Spirulina subsalsa PCC 9445: one gene and its partner. The protein of the gene in region 1 interacts with the protein of each later gene in a pairwise test. Links are inferred from orthologs where the notes say so. Each region holds a gene or a part of one and is shown in the gene's direction. Other genes may lie near its edges.

The links.
Region 2: the proteins of cysK (region 1) and cysE interact in binary tests that used the Escherichia coli proteins (3 or more experiments, as listed by UniProt). The link is inferred for Spirulina subsalsa PCC 9445 from one-to-one orthologs.

What each region holds. Positions count from the first base shown.
Region 1 is NZ_JH980292.1:3,225,362-3,236,239, forward strand. Bases 3,213-6,015 are described here. They hold cysK (cysteine synthase A), read left to right. Parts: upstream 3,213-4,032; coding sequence 4,033-4,998; downstream 4,999-6,015. Other genes in these bases: SPI9445_RS0114680 (bacteriohemerythrin), read right to left, coding at 3,314-3,730; SPI9445_RS0114700 (TerD family protein), read right to left, coding at 5,554-6,015. Also shown: SPI9445_RS0114670 (sensor histidine kinase), read left to right, coding at 70-1,419; SPI9445_RS0114675 (DUF3685 domain-containing protein), read left to right, coding at 1,412-3,094; more of SPI9445_RS0114700, read right to left, coding at 6,016-6,159; SPI9445_RS0114705 (TerD family protein), read right to left, coding at 6,305-6,883; lpxD (UDP-3-O-(3-hydroxymyristoyl)glucosamine N-acyltransferase), read left to right, coding at 6,908-7,936; SPI9445_RS0114720 (Uma2 family endonuclease), read left to right, coding at 9,465-10,046; SPI9445_RS0114725 (GTP-binding protein), read left to right, coding at 10,296-10,878.
Region 2 is NZ_JH980292.1:3,737,088-3,739,806, forward strand. It holds cysE (serine O-acetyltransferase), read left to right. Parts: upstream 1-843; coding sequence 844-1,596; downstream 1,597-2,719. Other genes in the region: SPI9445_RS0117060 (ABC transporter permease), read left to right, coding at 1-752; mraY (phospho-N-acetylmuramoyl-pentapeptide-transferase), read right to left, coding at 1,832-2,719.

The sequences.
Region 1 (10,878 bases):
CTGCAACCAATCTCAAAGGCCGTGTTTTGGGTATTCTTGGCCGGGTGAAATTCAATCTCCCCTAGTAATATGTCTCTTTCTGGCAGTCGTGAATTTGTTAACCTGTGTCAAGCTCAACTGGCACTTTTAGCCCAGAGCTTTGATGTAGTGTCCTGTGCGGTGTATTTGACAGAACAGTGGGTGGAGGGTATTAACCCCAAATTAGTTCAGGTGGTGGTGTACCCCGAGGGTGCTACAGCGAAACCTGTACCCAATCCTTCTAGAATGCCCCAGAAGCCCCAATCCCAGATTTCCGCAAAGAACCTTTTGCTGCCTGCGGGGGTCTTCCTGAGCGAGCTAGCCCCTTCTCAGCCCACCTCATCTAGGGCTTTGGTGAAGTCGTCTATAGCTTTCCCCCTGACAGGACAGCAACAGATTGTTTTGCCGTTACTACACAACAATGAGGTGTTAGGGGTATTAGTGACGCGACGGGAAGAGGAGGGATGGAGTGAGACGGAATTATCCCAACTGGAGAAAGTCGCGCAGACCTTAGCCATTGCTTGTTTTTTAGATCGTCAGTCCCGAGGAGTTCATGAGCAATTAGACCAGCGTCTGCGCTACATGGGAGAACAAACGGATCGTCTTGATGATCTGCTCCATCAGATTCGCAATCCCATGACGGCTTTAAGGACGTTCAGTAAATTATTGCTGAAACGCTTTTTACCCGAGGATCGCAACTATAAAATTGCTCAAAGTATTGTCCGAGAAAGCGATCGCCTGCAAGAGTTATTACAGGGCTTAGAACAGTATGGGAAGGAGCTAGAAACCCAACTTACCCCCACGCAAAAAGTCCTCCGGGCCGAGTCTTCCCGTCCCGTTTCCCTCCTACCGGGGGCGAGGTTAGAATTAGCTCCGGTGCAGCTATTGGAGATTCTCGACCCCCTTGTATTATCGGCTAGTGCGATCGCCCAAGAGAAAAACCTACAATGGTTTACCCACCTCCCCCCCCATCTCCCGCCCATTCTAGCCGATGGCAAAGCCCTGCGGGAAGTATTGAGTAACCTACTGGATAATGCCCTGAAATACACCCTCAAGGGCGGTGTAGCCGTAGAAGCAGGCTTAACCGAGATTACCCCCCAAGGCACTTATCAGGGGGTCGCCATTCATGATACAGGATTAGGAATTCCCCCCCTAGACCAAGGACAAATTTTCCAACGGCACTATCGGGGAGTACAAGCAGAGGGAAAAATTCCAGGCACCGGATTAGGTCTAGCCATTGTGAAAGAACTGCTCGACCAAATGCAGGGTAAAATTGAGGTCATCAGTCCTCGTCAGCCTAACCCCCATCTCGGACTGCAACCTCCCTCTGCCACCCAACCGGGAACCAGTGTGATTCTTTGGTTGCCCTTGTTTAATTCTGCCCCATCTCGGAATGACTGACTCTCAGATTGCCCTGTTGTTAATTGACCCTGACCCTATTTTTCGCCTAGGGTTAGCCACGGCTTTAGCCTCAGAAGCCGATTTAGAGGTGATAGGACAAATTGACCCATCCCAAGGATTAGACGCGCTCCGTGACCTCCTAGCCCCCAATCCTGACGCTTCCCAACAGGTCTGGGTGCTGATTTTTGACTTAAACTTAGAAGAGGGTCAGGGGGTGAATGATTGGTTAAACGCCTTCAGCCAACAGGAACGAGGGGCCACCTTGTTTTTATCGCGCTATCAAGAACCGCAACTGCTCCAAGTCCTGCAACAACGGGGGATTAGCGGCTATTTGCCTAAAGGGAGTGCGATCGCCCAAATTACCGACACCATCCGCCAACTCGCCACCGGAACCCCCCACTGGCCCAACCTTTCCCCCCAACCTCCCGCCCTTCCCACCCCCCAAAAACCCCCCCGTTGGTTATATAATCTCCGTTCCTCCGGCTTAAGGCAAATTGAAAACACCCTCAACCAAGTCAGTCAACAACTGAACCGGGAAAATCTCCCCGCTTGGGATTGGTTTTTCTGGCAAGGGCGACAACGGGAACTCAAAACCGCTCGCTGGTTAGTGAATCAACTGCTCCCCGTTGAAATTGTGATGCAGCCCTCCCTACCCCCGGAGCCCCCCCAAACCGCCGATAATCACCCCATCCCCCTCAACGATGCCCCCGGAGCTCTCACCCCAGCCCCCAGTTTATTAGATCAATTCTTACAAAAACTCGCCTTTGGTTTACAAAATTCTACAGCGATTTGCTTAGAATTAGAAATCTTGAAACGAGAGAAACAACAAGAACTGATCTATCGTGTCGTGAAGCAATTAGAAGAAATTCTAGAAGATTTAGAATTGTTAAAAGTTACCCCAAACGAGTTAGCCAACCAAAAGGGCTTAATCTTACGAGAACTCTGGCAAAAATCCGCCCTTTCCTTCTTGAGTCCCTACATTAGCGAGTGGAACAATCGCCCTTTATTTGATTGTATTGTTCAGAATACCCCCGCCATTGAAGAGAACTGTTTAGGTCGAATTCCCCTAAGTTTAGATTTGCTCTCCTACTTATTATTTGACAGTCCCTTATTAGTGGAAAATGTTCCCTATCGTCCCGAATCTCCCGAAGCCAAAACCCGCGCTAGTCAATTATTAGATCATTTAATTTTACAAGTGGCTAACGGAGTGATGCAGTTCACCCTAAACCAATTTGCCGAACTAGAAAGCTTAAAATATACCCTCTATGAACGCCAATTTCTCTCCTCCCGAGAAATTGCCCGCTTTCGGAATAATTTATCTTGGCGTTACCGTCAGGATAGGTATTTAGAAAACCCGAAAGCTATTTTTGAGAGTCAATATCGCTTATATACCCTAGAGGGAGGCCAGTTAAAAATTACCCCCATTTATGCCCCCCGTTTACAGGAATTAGAACAGTTAGAAGGGATTCCTTGGTTCGTGACCATTATTTTAGAAGGACGGGATGCCGTTGCTCCCCGTGTCCGTGCGGTGGTTTCTTTCCTCGGAAGTGGTGTCGTTTATGTATTAACCCAAGTGATTGGCAAAGGGATTGGGTTAATTGGTCGAGGAATGATTCAAGGGTTAGGAAATGTGGTGCAAGAAACCCGCTATCGACGGGAACGAATGCGGGAATAGGAGAGGAGCAATCTTGACAAGTTAAGACCCAAAGTTAGAAGTTAAGGGAATCGGGAGTCGGTGTAGGGGCGCAATGCTTGCGCCCTAGGGAATCAGGGGGAGGGGGAGAGAGGGAGACAAGGAATTAAGACTTATTACCTATTGCTTCCCGTTCCCCGTTCCCTAAAATAAAAGAGTTTTGGCTATTCACTAGCCACTATTCCCCTGCTCCCCTGCTCCCTATTCCCGAGAAGATGACAGATCACTCATCATACAGGGTTGTAATTGAGTGTCAATCTTGCGAATATGATTGATAAACCAATCTAGTAGATTTTCGTTAACTTTTAAAACAACTAAAAGACTAGGTTCATTATTTTTTAACTCGGCTTGAATTTCTTGTAAGTTCTGGATAAACTTCTGATGAGCATTTTTATTTTGAGAGGCTACAGGACAGTGGTAGCGGTGCATACACTGTTCCTCAAAACCAAAATGCTCGTTCACATAAACACCCAAAAAAGAGACAATCTTTTGTACTTCTGCCTTGCCCTGATTATTGCGCAATGCTTGCACTAATAAATCCATTTGATCAATCAACTGTTTGTGTTGCTGATCAATTTCAGGAATTCCGATCTTCATTGAATCATTCCAAGCTGGCATAATGTCTCATTTGATTAGAAGGGGTATTAAGGAAATCATAAAAATTCCATTCTGTCTTGTGTGGAAATTACAGAAAAATTTAAGATATTTGGCGTAATCTTATATTGGCTATATAGTGATTCAACTTTATTTAAATAAAGTTAATATAAATACTGTAATAGTCGCGGTAAAATAATAGCGCTTCAGTCAAAACATGATCTGAAAACTCGCCAATTGACTCCTTCTCATTCACTGTATCAAGGGTGAAAAAGTGCGAGTTGACTTGAACTGTAGCGTTAATTAACCGGATCAGGATAAAAGCTATGACCATTGCCAATAATATCACCGAATTAGTTGGGAAAACTCCTCTCGTGCGTTTAAATCGTATTCCCCAGGCGGAAGGATGTGTGGCGGAAATTTTGGTGAAATTAGAGGGGATGAACCCCACAGCCTCGGTGAAAGATCGGATCAGTGTGAGTATGATTGAAGCGGCCGAACAGGAGGGATTAATAAAGGCCGGAGAAACGATCCTTGTTGAACCCACTTCTGGGAATACTGGGATTGGTTTAGCAATGGTTGCGGCGGCGAAGGGGTATGCTTTAATCCTCACTATGCCGGAAACCATGAGTTTGGAACGACGAGCGATGTTACAAGCTTATGGCGCTCAGTTGGAATTGACTCCGGGGGGAGAAGGGATGAAAGGAGCCATTCGACGAGCGCAGGAAATTGTGGATACGGTGAGCCATGCTTATATGTTGCAGCAGTTTAATAATGCGGCCAATCCCAAAATCCACGCAGAAACGACGGCTGAGGAGATTTGGCAAGATACGGAGGGGAAGGTGGATCTCATTGTGGCAGGGGTGGGGACTGGGGGAACTATTACTGGAACGGCACAGGTTTTGAAGGAACGGAAACCGGAGTTAAAGGCGATCGCAGTAGAACCCACGAATAGTCCGGTTCTCTCCGGTGGAAACCCCGGCCCCCATAAGATTCAGGGGATTGGTGCAGGGTTTATTCCCCCGGTTTTACAGACGGAATTACTCGATGAGGTGATCACGGTTTCTGATGATGAGGCGATCGCCTATAGTCGTCGTTTAGCGCGAGAAGAAGGCCTCCTCTCCGGAATTTCCAGTGGTGCGGCCTTATCTGCCGCACTCCAACTGGCCAAACGACCGGAAAATGCAGGCAAGTTAATTGTTATGATTCAGCCCAGTTTCGGAGAACGTTATTTAAGCACTCCTTTATTTAAGGATTTACCTACCCCGGAAGTGGTTGATCTTGGGGAATAGGGAGCAGGGGAGAGGGGGAGATGTCTATTCCCTATTACCTATTCCCTATTCCCGACTCTCGGAGTTATTCAGCAAACCCTATTTATCCTATGACAACCCAAAAAAAGCCTTTATGATGCTGATTATAGCTAGTCCTAATGAGATGTGAACTCTGGGCTATTGTCCTATCTGGATTGTAGGCGAGCATTTTTTGCACGACTCAGATAGGCTGGCTATATACCCTTTGGTTATCAACCACAGCCCAGTTATTGAGGAAAAAATCACTCTCTGCCATTGATAAGGATTAAGTACCGTAGGACATACGGGATCTAAAGCTTGGGGAGAGAATGCCAAGACTTTGATAGAAGAAATTCTATTGAAGCAAGCAGTCTCTATGAACAAAGAATCCCCGTCTATGCAAGAGCGGGGAGTGTCAAAAAAGACTATGTTTTAGATGCCGAAAACTTGTTTGTTGTTGATGACAATGATTGAAAATTGGAGTTTGAACCCATAGCCTAGGGGGAATTCGTGAATTCCCTCTACCCCAAACGATTTAGGACTGGCTGGAGATAGCATTTAACGAGAGCGTTGATAAAGAGCCACTAATTCCCCTAAACCATCTACTTCAATTCCCTTGCCAATTGCCGTCATTCCCCAATCTTTTTCTCGCCGTTCTAGCTCGGCTAAAATTAATCCTGTCATCCCTTGATAATCAGAGCCTGACAGATTATAACGGGCTACTTCTTGCTGATTTTTTGAGTTCACTAATCGAACAAAAGCATTCTTAACTTGTCCAAAATCTTGCTTTCTTTCTCGACATTTATAAATATTCACGGTAAAAACTAACTTGACGATTGAATCAGGAACTTTTGTTAAGTTAACTAAAATTTGTTCATCATCTCCCTCTCCTTCTCCGGTCAAATTATCTCCTAAATGAATAATTGCCCCAGAAGAATGTCGCAAATTCGCATAATAAACTAAATCTTGTTTGTTGACAAAACGATCCCCTTGTGCTAAACAAATGACCGAAGCATCTAAATCAAAATCAGGTCGGTTTTGAAAAATGCCTAATAATCCCCCTCCTTGTTGAACATCCCAGCCTAAACCGCACATCACTTGTGTTAAACCGGGAGCTTCTTTTGTTAAAGAAATTCGTTGTCCTTTCTGTAAATTAATTGCCATTTTTGTATTATCCTTTTGTTGGGGTGCAAGGTCTATGCCTAATCTTCAATTTGTGTTATGACGCTAACGAAACCGGGGTTCTCAAAGTGGGGGCGCAATACTTGCGCCCAACTTTAGGTTAATGGTGTTAATCCTGCTAATTCTGCTAATTATAACGATCTAGTAACGCTTGTAATCCTCCTTGATAGCCTTCTCCGACGGCATTCATGCGCCATTCTCCATCCTTTAAATACAATTCAGCAATGATCATGGCTGTTTCAATGGAGTAGTCTTCTGAGAGGTCATAACGCAAGATTTCTTGCTTGGTTTGCACGTCTACTAAACGGACAAAAGCATTTTCAACTTGACCGAAACTTTGCCCCCGTTCTTCTGCTTCATAAATCGTGATTGTAAAGACAATTTTGGCTATCTCGGCGGGGACTTTGCGCAGGTCAATAATAATAGCCTCATCATCTCCTTCTCCGGCTCCGGTGAGGTTATCGCCCATGTGTTTAACCGATTGATCCGGATCTGGACTGGCTAGGTTATTGTAGAAAATGAAATGTTTATCGGAGAGAAGTTTCTCGTTCGAGCCTAATAGGAAGACGGAAGCATCAAGGTCAAAACTTTTGCCTGTGTCGGTGCGTTTTACGTCCCAGCCTAAACCGACGAAGACAGCAACTAAACCGGGGGCGATTTTTTCGAGGGAGACTCGTTGTCCTTTTTTGAGTGAGATTGAGGTCATTTTATGTTGAGTGAATGTACAACAATGAGATTTGACGAAATTGTAAACAAATTAAAGTCTGAACGCTTACAAGGGAGTAGCTTGGACTCCTATCCTGATTGTAACCCTCAAATTCTCAGTCTGGCATCCGTGGATGAAGCAACGGAACATTCTCTCAGCTATGTTGAGGGGGGGAAGTTTCGCCGTTGGGTGAAGGATACGGCGGCAAGTGCTTTGATTTTACCCCTTGATGAAGAATTGCAAAAACAGGCGAGTGAACGGGGGATTGCTTGGATGGCTACGGCTAGTCCTCGTCTATTATTTGCGGAGGCGATCGCACTTTTTTATCAACCTTACCGTCCTAAGCCTCAGATTCACCCCACGGCGGTGATTGATCCCACGGTCAGGTTAGGGCAAGATGTGTCCATTGGGGCCTATGTGGTGATTATGGAAGGGTGTACAGTGGGCGATCGCGTTTGTATTTTCCCCAACAGTGTAATCTACCCCGGTGTAAGCATTGGCGCAGATACCACCATCCATGCTAACTGTACGGTAGAGGAACGAACACAGATCGGTTCTCGTTGTGTTCTCCATAGTGGTTGTTGTGTGGGAGGAGAAGGATTCGGCTTTGTCGTCTCTCCCCAAGGGTGGTTCAAGATGGAACAGGGAGGGATTGTGGTGTTAGAAGATCAGGTTGAGGTGGGGTGTAATACGACCATTGACCGCCCCCCGATGGGAGAAACGCGCATTGGGTTTAATACTAAATTAGATAATTTAGTACAAATTGGTCACGGTTGCAAAATCGGAAGCAATTGTAGTTTATCGGCTCAAGCGGGACTGTCGGGACAGGTGAAGGTAGGAAATCAGGTTATTCTAGCTGGACAGGTAGGAGTGGCTAATCAGGTGACAATCGGGGAGGGTGCGATCGCCACAGCACAATCGGGCCTACATAAAGATGTCCCCCCTCAACAAATTGTCTCAGGCACCCCCGCCATCCCCAATAAACTCTGGTTGAAAATTTCGGCGGTTTACAATCGTTTGCCAGAAATGTATAAGAAACTAAGACAGGTGTAGGGTGCCTCAGCAGGTATTCGCTGAAGCTCCCGGTTTACGTCCCCATTTCCCCCCTAACCTTCCATGCAATTTCAGGAATTAATTACTCAATTAGGTCTAGATCCCAATCAAACCAGTTTAGCCCAGCGCCCGGATCTCAACCCAGAGATTCAGGCCATCTGTTCGGTCTATGAGGCCACCCCGGACTCCTTAAGCTATGTGGAGGGGGTAAAATATGCCCAATGGGTTGAGAAAACGGCCGCTAATAGCCTGATTTTGCCCCCAGATGCCACGTTACAAGAAGGGGCGACCCAACGGGGGATCGCTTGGCTGGCCACCTCAGAACCGCGTTTATACTTTGCCCGGGCGATCGCCTTATTTTATCAACCCTACCGACCGTAACCCGAAATTGACCCCACGACCGTAATTCATCCGAGCGTGGTGTTAGGGGAGTCGGTATATATTGGCAGTCATGTTGTGATTCGTCAGGGGGTGAAAATTGGCGATCGCGCTTGTATTCATCCCAATGTGGTTATCTATCCCGATGTAGAGATTGGGGAAAACACCACGATTCACGCTAACGCCACCCTCCACGAACGAACCCAAATCGGCGCGAACTGTATGATTCACAGTGGGGCTGTCATTGGAGGGGAAGGGTTTGGTTTTGTCCCCTCCGCTCAGGGATGGGTCAAAATGGAACAGTCGGGGCGAGTGGTGTTGGAAGAGGGGGTAGAAGTGGGGAGTAATAGCACGGTAGATCGTCCGGCAGTGGGAGAAACTCGCATTGGTCGCCATACTAAAATCGACAACCTCGTACAAATTGGCCACGGGTCTAAGATTGGGTCAAATACAGTCATTGCAGCCCAGGTCGGCATGGCTGGAGGGGCAAAAGTTGGGAATGGGGTAATCTTGGCGGGTCAGGTGGGGATTGCCAATGAGGCGGAAATTGGGGATGGTGCGATCGCCACCGCCAAGGCAGGTATTCATCACAACATCAAGGCCGGGGAAATTGTTACAGGCATCCCAGCCTTACCCCATAAAGTTTTCCTCAAAGCCAGCGCCGTCTATCAGCATTTACCGGAAATGTACAAGACTTTACGACGCTTAAAGCGGGAATAGGGGAGCAGGGGAGCAGGGGAGAATTAATAATTATTCCCTATTACCTCTTCCCCGACTCCCGACTCCCGACCCCCCTGTTCCTTGTTCCCTTAACGCCATTCACACTTCAACTTTCCTGACGAATGTAGTCCAACCGAAACGCCCACCGACTCATCACCTAATTTGTTTGGCTTCCATTGAAGATGATGCCACGGGTGAACAGTTGCCTATTTTTCAAAATATTAAACGAGTTAAATTCGACAAAAACCTAACCTTTGCTTTGGTGATTTATCAAGAAAATGAGTTAATTATTACTGGACAACATGAAAAAGTGATCATCTGTCGGAATAACGGCGAAATTGAACGGGTCGATACCATGGATTTAGGTTTACCCATTGGATTAACCGATGAGATTAAGGGTTATAATATGGGTAGATTAAGGAGGCTATCTATGTCCATTGCAACAGAATCAACCTTAGAAAAGAAGGTCTGGACAGATGAAGAATTTATGGCATTGCCCCAAGATGGACATCGCTATGAGATTGTCAATGGAGAATTAATTAATATGGGAAATTCAGGGGCATTGCATAGTTATATCTGTACCTTACTGTTAGCGGCTTTAGCAAGTTATAGTTTGTCTCAAAAGTTGGGGATTGTATTAGACTCTAGCACAGCCTTCAAAATGAAAAATGGGAATCGGCGTTCCCCGGATATATCTTTCTTTGCTAAACAACGGCTACAAGGCATGACAGAACTCCCTACGGGTTTTCTGGACGGTGCGCCCGATCTCGTGGTTGAAGTGCTATCTCCCGGTAACACGGTGGAAGAAATACACAACAAACTGGTTGAATATTTCGAGAATAACACTCGTTTAGCGTGGATTATCTATCCGAATGAACATTTTGTGTTAGTTTATCGCTCTGCCGAAGAACCGGATCGTCTCCTGAAATCAGTTGATTCTCTAGAGGGGGAAGAGGTAATCCCCGGATTTTCGTTTCCCGTTGCTGATTTGTTCCAAAAACTCTCATTCTGAACGACCCAATGCTTCCCCCTCTCCCGACTCCCGAACTTATTCAGCAAGCCCTAAATCAAGAGTCCCACCCCTTGAGCCTAGGGAACAAATAGGAGTGCGATAATGGAGCTTTATACCAAATTAAACAAACTTGAGGGCAAAGCGAAGAAACATAGGCAAGAGGGAATAATTATTAATTCCCCGACTCCCGACTCCCGGAAATTTCCCTTCTGCACACCACTCAAATTAACTTGGTATTACCTTTTCCCTATGTCTGATCCTCTCCAATGGAATCCCGAAGAATTGGAACAAGCCCTACAAAGTTTCGGGATGATTCAAGAAGAAATTAACTATCAACAGGCCCAGGATTCTCTACGGCAGTTGGTCAATCAATTAGACCTCACCCCCCAAGAACAAACGGGACTGGAATCCGAAATTGAGCATTTAATGAAAATGCTGGATAAGTTGAATCAGTCCGTGGTGCAGATTGTGGCCTTTGGGATGGTTGGACGGGGGAAGTCGTCGGTTTTAAATGCGTTGTTAGGTCAGCCTGTGTTTGAGGTGGGGCCGCTGCATGGGGTGACGCGCACTATTGATAGTGCAGATTGGCGCGTTGAGTCGGATCAAATTGCTCAGGTGCAACGGGTGGCAATTCCCAGTCAAGGCAACGCCCAAATTCAGTTAATTGATACGCCGGGATTGGATGAGGTGGATGGGGAGACGCGGGAGGCGCTGGCGCGTCGCATTGCGAAACAAGCGGATTTGATTTTGTTTGTCATTGCCGGGGATATGACGAAAGTGGAGTATGAGGCTTTATCCCAATTGCGGGAGGTGGGGAAGCCGATGATTTTGG
Region 2 (2,719 bases), 510 kb from region 1 along the record:
TCGATATTGCCTTAGCTTTGGGACTGATGGGTTTAGTGGTGGTGTTGTCTCTTTGGCAAGGGTTAACACTGGCTGGGCAATGGGTAATGGCAACGGGGCGGACTATTTTGCAATTGTTGGTAGCGGGGTATTGGTTGACCTTGATTTTTGCCATAAACCAACCTTGGGCGGTTTTGTTGGCAATTGGGGTCATGGTGACAATTGCCGCGATTGTAGCCCGCAATCGTATTAGCAAGAAGATTAAAAACCTGTTGCCCTTGTTGTGGGTATCCTTGGGGGCGAGTAATGCTATCACTTTAGCCTATGTGATTGTGGTGATTATTCAACCCCCAACGTGGTACAGTCCCCAGTATTTAATTCCCTTAACGGGGATGGTGTTGGGCAATGGCATGAATGCGGCAACTTTGGCGGGGGAACGTTTGGTGAGTCGCTTAAAAGAGAGTCCGGGGGAGATTGAAACCTATCTCAGTTTGGGGGCAACTCCTCAACAGGCGATCGCATCTTATCGGAAAGCGGCCATGCAGGCGGGACTGATTCCTATTATCAATCAAATGATGGTTGTGGGTTTGGTCAGTTTGCCGGGGATGCTCACAGGTCAAGTTTTGAGCGGGATTGACCCCCTCACGGCGGCACTCTATCAGATTTTGATTATGATTATGATTGCCTTTGGGAACTTAGTTGCGGTGATTCTGGTGACTCAAGGCATTGCTCGGAGTTTTTTTAATAGTGCCGCTCAATTTGTTAATCATTAGACTGGATTAATCCGTAATGCCACAGGTGATTATTCCTCAGTTTTTGGTACGATAGTCAATGGCTGATTACAGAAAAGATTAAGATTATTCGATGCTCTCGACCCTAATTGCTGACTTTAAAATCATCTTCGAGCGAGATCCGGCGGCTCGCAACGGGTTAGAAGTTCTCTTTTGCTATCCCGGTTTGCAGGCGCTGCTCTTGCATCGCGTCGCCCATTGGTTATGGAATCTTGGCCTCCCGTTTATTCCCCGTCTTCTGTCTCATATCAGTCGCTTTTTTACAGGGATTGAAATTCATCCGGGTGCCACCATTGGAGAGGGCGTGTTTATTGATCATGGCATGGGTGTTGTGATCGGTGAAACAGCGATTGTGGGGGATTACTGTTTGATTTATCAAGGTGTGACTCTGGGGGGGACAGGGAAGGAAAGCGGCAAACGCCACCCTACCCTCGGGGAAAATGTGGTAGTCGGTGCCGGAGCAAAGGTTTTAGGGAATTTGTTGATTGGGAATAATGTCCGCATTGGTGCGGGTTCCGTTGTGCTGCGGGATGTTCCCTCGGATTGTACGGTGGTGGGTGTACCGGGACGGGTGTTATATCGTTCTGGTGTGCGGGTTGACCCTTTAGAACATGGTCGTTTGCCGGATTCTGAAGCGACGGTGATTCGCGCTTTAGTAGACCGGATTGAGGGGTTAGAACAACAGATCCAAGCTCTCCAAGAACAACAAAATCAAGATCGGGTTTTGGTGGGGGTTGCTACCCAAGGCATTCAAGGGTTGGAACGTTCCTATTGTCGGGTGGGCGATCGCGAGTTACAAGAATTTTTTGACGGCGCCGGGATCTAATCCAGTGATTCCTGAACCTCCTCCACTTGATCACGGTGGGGGAGGTTCTCGTTTCAATGGGGGTCAAAAATCAGCCCGGGACGAGGGCCGTACAGGGGAAGCTAAATCACGGGAGTCGGGAATAGGGAATAATTATCAATTCTCCCCTGCTCCCCTCCCCCGTTCCCCGTTCCCTCAAACTAGAGACGTTCTAGTTCACCAGTAGAGGAACGGCTAGATCTGTCTTGAGCATGGATTAACGCAGGATAAGCGTCAGTAAGACGAGACAACAACTCAGGACATAGAAGGCTCCGACAATTTGGGTTTCCTGCCAGCCTGTGATTTCTAAATGGTGGTGAAGGGGAGCCATTTTAAAGAGGCGCTTCCCTACACCATCGGGGCCTTTGGTGGCTTTGTAATACCCCACTTGAGCTAAGACGGAGAGGGATTCGACGAAAAATAAGCCACTGAGGAGGAATAAGCCCCAAAGATGCTGGGAAAGGAGTCCAACGGCGGCTAAGGCACCCCCTAGGGCTAGGGATCCGGTGTCGCCCATGAAGACTTTAGCGGGGTTGCGGTTGTGGAACACAAACCCCAGACAACCCCCACTCAGGGAGGCGCAGAAGATGGCTAAATCGGGGGAATTGGGGGCAATAAGGGCGGCGAGTCCGAGGAGGGCGATCGCACCTGTTCCCCCAGCGAGTCCGTCTACTCCGTCTGTAATATTGGTGGCGTTACTTTCGGCGGCAAAGACGAACACGGCTAAAAACCAGAAGAAAATGCCAAAGGGAATGGCTACCCCAAAGGGTAAGGCAACGGTGGTTATACTGTTGGGTTGGGTGAAGGTCATCCAGAGACAAAAGACGATGGCTCCGGCAAATTGAAAGAGCAGTTTTGCCCGGGGTGAGATGCCTTTATTGGACTTGAGGCGGAGAATTTGCCAGTCGTCTAACCAGCCTACTAAGCCGTAAAATAGGGTAATCAGGGAAACGGCGAGGACATTGGCACTAAACCCGGAGAAAATGAGGGCGATCGCAACGGCCACAGGAACAAAGAAAATACCGCCCATCGTCGGGGTTCCCACCTTTTTCAAATGGCTTTGGGGGCCATCTTCTTGGAACACTTGGGCGGCTTTTAGTTTTCT